2 linked regions of the Exiguobacterium sibiricum 7-3 genome follow. The protein of the gene in region 1 interacts with the protein of each later gene in a pairwise test. Links are inferred from orthologs where the notes say so. Each region holds a gene or a part of one and is shown on either strand. Other genes may lie near its edges. The genes, in order: P402_RS0113040 and hprK.

Region 1 (3,164 bases):
CCAAGATGGAAGCAGGGATTTTTAAGCTTATTGTTGCTGTTGCTGTTGCATCTGTTGTTGCATTTGTTGTTGCTCTTGCTTATCGAGGTCAAAAGCATCCTTGAAGTCTTTGTTCTCGATTTTAACATCATACTTCTTCATCAATGAACGGTAGATGTCGTTTGGATTGACTTGAGCTGCTTTTTCTTCAGCTAATGCCTTTTTGATTCGATCGGATTCTTTTTCGAGCGTAAAGTCTTTTTTCTCTTTACGGTCTGTTACTTTGATGATGTGATATCCGAATTGTGTTTTGATCGGGTCAGAAATTTTACCTTCAACGCCATCCTTGAACGCATAATTTTCGAATTCCTCGACCATTTTACCTTTTGTGAAGTATCCAAGATCTCCACCTTTTGTTGCGCTACCAGTGTCCGTTGATTTAGCTTTAGCAATTTTAGCGAAATCGCCGCCTTCATCAAGTTGTTTCTTGATTGCTTTTGCATCAGCTTCTTTTTCAACAAGAATGTGGCTTGCTTTGACTTCCACTTTTTCCTGGTTGAAACGATCTTCGATTTCTTTATCCGTTACTTTTGATTTTGCTGATTTTGCTTCTGTTAAGAGCATTTGTGTCCGAAGAACTTTTTCGAATTCTTTTTCGCTTTTGATACCAGCTGTTTGAAGTGTCGAATTGAACTGCTCTTTATCCGGGAACTGATCTTTTGTTTTCTTGACTTCAGCTTCTACTTCTTTATCCGTTACTTTTTTACCGTATTCTTTTTCAAGCAGTTTGTTCATCGTTTGTTGGAAAGCAATTTGTGCGCCTGCTTTTTGGTACGCCTCGTCCTGGACGTCCGCTTTATTGACTTCTCCACCTTTGTAGTTGATGACAGCTTCGTCATTTGAACCACATGCTGCTAATGTGAATACACTTGCCACTGCTGCTACACTTAAAAGTTTCTTTTTCATACATACACCCCTAATTTACCATTTATTTCAACCGTTCTATCATATCATATCTTCGTTATCTTGACAGCTTTCCGCAAAATCGAAAGTGATTTGCTCTTACCCCATGCTATCACATCAAGTACAAGAGGAGAGGACTATTTTTGTGGGAAATTGTGAGGCATCGCAACGTTTTGAGACAGAACGGTAAAGGGAACGTTACTTTCAAAAATCACAAAAAAACGTCCTAGGCCACAAGGCTTAGAACGTTAACTCCAAGAATTCGTGCAAAGGTCATGCTTTTTTGATCGAGTCGATAACCGGGTCTTGTGGACGCCGGTCCGCTTCTTCTGTAATCATTTTTGATGTCTCTGCAAAAATGTCCATAAAGCTGTCGCCATAGAGACGACGAACGATTGCTGATATGTCTGTCAGCTCTGGGAATTTACCGTAAAGCTCCTGGAGTGGCAACGAAGCACGGAAAACACCATTTTCTTCTGGACGGAACGCTTGAATCGTCTCAAGCAATAGACTTTCACCTTCCGGGGTCAGTTGGACATAGGTATTTCGTTTATCCGTCTCTTTTTTCGAAAATGTCAAAAGTCCACGGTCTTCTAATTTTTTAGAGAAGTTGAATGCAGTCGAGACGTGCATCACACCGTATTTGGCGATTTCAGAAATCGAAGCACCACCCAGTGCATGGGAAATCCATAAAATATGATGTTCATTAATATTTAAATCAAATGGTTTGATCCAATTTTGCCAATCTTTTTCTACCGTTTTCCATAGTGCTTTGCTCAATTGGACAATTTTATGACTGTATAACAGTGCTTCTTGTCCAGGATATAATTTTTCGTGTTCCATATCTGACTCATCCTTTCGAAAGGTGACAATGGCTCAAACGCGCAAAATGCAAACTATACAAAAACAAATCGAAGCAGCGGATCGTTACTGTTGGGGAGTGAGATGATCGACGTCTTGTTTTGCCTCATCAGCAAATTTTTGAAGACGAGCGAGTGATTCTTGAACCTCTGACTGGTACTGAGAGACATCTTTTGTTACTTCTTCTTTAAAGGTCATGCCAGAAAGTTTGGCTGTCTCTATTAGATTCTTTCCCTCCTGTGTTAAATCCTGCATGTTCGTTACGATTGTAGAATAAGAATTTCGACGTTGTTTACCATTCGAAGAGTCACTTTTAGTACCTTGGCGAAGCGCCTTCAAACCGTAAAAAGTCACAAGCGACAGCGTAGCACCAAAAGCGACCCAATTACGATGGGGACGCTTCGACATAGTTTACCTCCTTTCGATATTAAAATATTTGTTTCATATTATTTTACCGAAAATTCGATATTAGAAACCTATTTCGGCAATATTTCTAAAATGAGTCAGTAATTGACCGGTTTTTGAAGTCGTCAGAGACGGTTTTTGATGGATTCGGCGATTGTTGCTAATTCCTCAGCCGTATAATCTTCATTGTGTACTTCCCATTTCGCACCAAAGCCATCGTGTTTATCATGGCGTGGAATGAGATGGAGATGAAAGTGGGAAACAGACTGTCCGGCAACCTTCCCGGTGTTCGATAAAATGTTCATTCCGGCAGCACCCGTCTCCTGTTGTAAAGCACGACTGATTTCCGGAATGGTCGCAAAAACAGCCCGTGCACTTTCTGCAGATAAATCGTAGACGTTATCAGCGTGCTGTTTTGGAATGACAAGCGTATGACCTTTCGTTACTTGTGATAGATCGAGAAAAGCTAAAACTTCTTCATTTTCAAAAACTTTATGGCTTGGGATGTCGTGATTAGCAATCTTACAGAAAATACAGTTTTCTTTTTGCAATGGACTCACTCCTTCAGATGGATATAGCTTTAGTATACTCGACTGAATCGGTCTTGCGGGCGATTGACAAGGATATGAAGGGTTTCTAAACTAAAGGAAATCCTAAAATAAGAAGGTAGGGGAAACGAAGATGCCGTCTCGCATCACTGTATATGAAAAAAAGAAAAAACGAAATCAGCGAATCGGACTCATCGTGGGTATCATTACACTTGCTTGTCTGATGACTTGGATCGGTTGGAGTCAAATCAAACCGGCTGCAGATCGGCAACAGACAGACCAAGTCTTTCAAAAGGCATTGCAGGAACAAGATCGGGAAACGTTTCAACAATTAGTTTACCTCAACAACAAACCGTTAAAGCTTGCGGAAACGAATCAGCTCATGAAATGGTTTAAGGCGGACCCGGA
Region 2 (3,241 bases), 1.7 Mb from region 1 along the record:
GACGTGACGACCGCTAATTTATAGCCTTGTTCCTTCAATTGTCGTAATCCGTCGAGTACTCCCGGATATTCGAGGACAAGCGCGTCATGCATCGCGATGTTGTAACTCCGGTAAAACGCGACCATTTCTTTCCACTGGTCCGCATTCATTTCCGAAAACGACTTTTCAAGCGTCGGTCCGATGAACGGAAGCAGTTCCGCTTCCGTAAACGTCCGGTCCGGATAGTAATAATCGAGCGTATGGGCAAAACTTTTTAGGATGAGGGGGTTCGTATCAATCAACGTCCCGTCGAGATCAAATAAAATCGTTTGAATCATCGGTTCATTTCGCCTCCCGTTTTGTTCCGTCCAAATAACGAACGGCATTTTTCCGCACGAATAGCATGATGACTCCGAAGATAATCAGACAGATCGAGACGATTTGCGCGGTCCGGAGTCCGCCTCCCATCATCAAACTGTCCGTCCGTAAACCTTCGATGTAAAAACGGCCAATCGAATACCAGATCAGGTAACCGAGGAACACGTAACCGCGGCGCGGGTTGAACTTCATCCGCCAGACGATCAATAAGATGACACCGATGATGTTCCAAATACTTTCATATAAGAACGTTGGAATGTAATAGGCACCGTCGATATACATCTGATTGACGATCCAGTCCGGTAAGTGCAATGTATCCTGCAGGAAGGTCCACGTCGTCTCTCCGCCGTGAGCTTCTTGGTTAAAGAAGTTCCCCCAGCGTCCGACAGCTTGTCCGAATAAGAGCGACGGTGCCAGAATGTCGGCAATTTGCCAAAACGAGATGTTTTTCTTCCGCGTATAAATCAAAACTGTCAAAATCGCACCGATGATGGCACCATGAATCGCAATCCCGCCCTGGCGGATGTTAATGATTTGATCAAGATTCTGGCCATAATAATCCCACTCAAACGCGACATAATAAATCCGGGCACAGATGATGCTGATCGGAATCGACCAGATAACGACATCGACGGCATATTCTTCGTTAAAACCGATCCGTTTTGATTCAAAGATCGCAATCATCAGACCGACGACAGCGCCAAGCGCGATGACGATCCCGTACCAATAAATCGGAATCGGGCCCAGTTCGATGGCTACCCGATCAAACGTTGGTTGGACACTCGCTAATGTTCCCATCACAGACCACCGTTCCCGTCTTCAATCGCTTGCGCGAGACGCCCGGCAAACTCTTCTGCTGTATTGATACCCATGTTTTTCAGACGATAGTTCATCGCAGCCACCTCAATGATGACGGCTAAGTTTCGCCCTGGACGAACCGGAATCGTCAAGAACGGGATTTCCGTATCGATGATTTGCAATGTTTCCTGGTCCAGTCCTACCCGATCGTAGACTTTCGCCTGATCCCAAATTTCCAAATTACAGACGAGGCTGATTTTCTTATGCGAACGAACGGCACCGGCACCGAATAACGTCATGACATCGATGATGCCGATTCCGCGAATTTCAAGCAGATGCTGAATCAATTTCGGAGCTGTCCCGACAAGGATCCCGTCCCCGGTTTGGCGAATCTCGACCGAATCATCGGCGACCAAACGATGTCCCCGTTTGACGAGTTCCAGTGCCGTCTCGGATTTCCCGACGCCGCTTGCGCCTTTGATGAAGACACCGACACCGTAAATGTCGACGAGCACGCCATGCATCGCTGTCGTTGGCGCCAGTTCTGCCTCAAGGAAATTCGTGATTTGCGATTCGACCGATGTCGTATGTCCCTTCGTCGTCAAAAGGGGGACGTTCGTTTCGTCCGCTGCTTTGACGATGGCTTCCGGCACATCAAAACCACGTGTAATCAAAATTCCCGGTGTTTCATCCGTACAGAGAACATTTGCTCGTTCCAGCTGTTCTTCATACGTCAAGTTGTTGAAAAACGTCAATTCCGTTTTCCCGAGAATCTGGAGACGTTCTGCTGGATAATAGGCGTAATATCCGGCGAGGACAAGACCTGGTCGACAAAGATCAGCCGTCAGAATCGGACGATGTAGTCCTTCTTCCCCGGTGACAATTTTTAAATTGAATTGCTTTACGATTTCAGCTGTTCGCACTTTTGGTTGCACGCTCAATCAGCCCCTTTCACTTGAAGTATTGTACCATATTTTTATCAAAATCAAGGATTTCGATTAGAAGTGGGCAATCTTGGGAATGGAGTACAGATAGGAAAAAAAGGAGGGTTTACCATGATGGAATCATCAGGTAGTGGTATTGGCATTATTATTATCTTCATTTTATTCGGAATTCTTGCCATTGTTGGATTCGTTTATCTCATCATCGCCCTGATTGATATGTGGAAAGCGTATTCGCGTAACCAGGATCAAACGGCATTATTGTTCTTCATCATCTCGATTATCGGGATCTTTATCAGCGGTTCGTTCATCTCGTATATTTTGGCTATCATTTTCTATTGGAACCGCTCACGCCGGAAGAGTTGGATGGGGATTGGGCTGATCATTCTCTCGATTGTTCTCGGAATCATCGGTGTCATCACGCTCTTCTCGTTTGGCTATGATATGAACAATTTCGAAAACATGAATTTTGACGATCCGATGATGGATCAGGATTACGATTATTAAGCAGTACCACTTTTTATCCGGCGGCGCCCTATCCTTTGATAGCGGGTCGTCTTTTTTTTCGCAAAAAAATCCCCGCCTCTCGTTATGTAAGAGGCAGGGATCATATTATAAGGCTTGCGGACTCAAGTGAACACCGTGTGTAACGGAAATCGTACCTGTCTTCGTATCGGCAGCGACTTCAATCTTCGGTGTCCGTCCACGACCTGACAGGAAGTGGAGTTTCCGGTTGACGACTTCTTTTTGATCACGGATCAATTCCATCTCATCGAGGTTACAGTTCAACCCGCCAAAGTTCGTTTCCAGTTCACCGTAGACTTCCGCACCGTGCGGCAACATCAGGGCGATACTTCCCGCAAGCGACGATGCTTGGATCTTCGCATCCTGGACCGTCTTCAGTTCACAACGGACGTTTCCGTTCGCCGTCTTCAGCTCAGAGCGCTCAAACACACCTGTCGCGATGACTTGACCATTGGCTGTTTTCGCTTTTAGAGACTTGATTTCCGATTCTTCGATTTCGATCGAACCGTTTGCTGTTGATGTCTTCACTTCTTCACTGAACAGGTCACGAACCTGAATCCGTCCATTCGCCGTCATCAGTTGCACCGACGTCGCATCGAGCGAAGATAACGTGATTTCAC

Evidence for each region.
Region 2: the proteins of P402_RS0113040 (region 1) and hprK interact in binary tests that used the Bacillus subtilis proteins (3 or more experiments, as listed by UniProt). The link is inferred for Exiguobacterium sibiricum 7-3 from one-to-one orthologs.

The regions. Positions count from the first base shown.
Region 1 is NZ_KK211190.1:2,323,370-2,326,533, reverse strand. The notes cover bases 1-2,829. They hold P402_RS0113040 (HTH-type transcriptional regulator Hpr), read right to left. Parts: upstream 1,786-2,829; coding sequence 1,216-1,785; downstream 1-1,215. Other genes in these bases: P402_RS0113030 (HIT family protein), read right to left, coding at 2,334-2,759; P402_RS0113035 (hypothetical protein), read right to left, coding at 1,870-2,211; P402_RS0113045 (peptidylprolyl isomerase), read right to left, coding at 28-945. Also shown: P402_RS0113025 (TcaA second domain-containing protein), read left to right, coding at 2,890-3,164. UniProt on the Bacillus subtilis protein: Negative regulator of protease production and sporulation.
Region 2 is NZ_KK211190.1:653,788-657,028, reverse strand. Bases 123-3,028 are described here. They hold hprK (HPr(Ser) kinase/phosphatase), read right to left. Parts: upstream 2,091-3,028; coding sequence 1,155-2,090; downstream 123-1,154. Other genes in these bases: P402_RS0104235 (DUF4097 family beta strand repeat-containing protein), read right to left, coding at 2,709-3,028; P402_RS0104240 (hypothetical protein), read left to right, coding at 2,211-2,603; lgt (prolipoprotein diacylglyceryl transferase), read right to left, coding at 322-1,155; ppaX (pyrophosphatase PpaX), read right to left, coding at 123-317. Outside these bases: more of ppaX, read right to left, coding at 1-122; more of P402_RS0104235, read right to left, coding at 3,029-3,241. UniProt on the Bacillus subtilis protein: Catalyzes the ATP- as well as the pyrophosphate-dependent phosphorylation of 'Ser-45' in HPr, a phosphocarrier protein of the phosphoenolpyruvate-dependent sugar phosphotransferase system (PTS).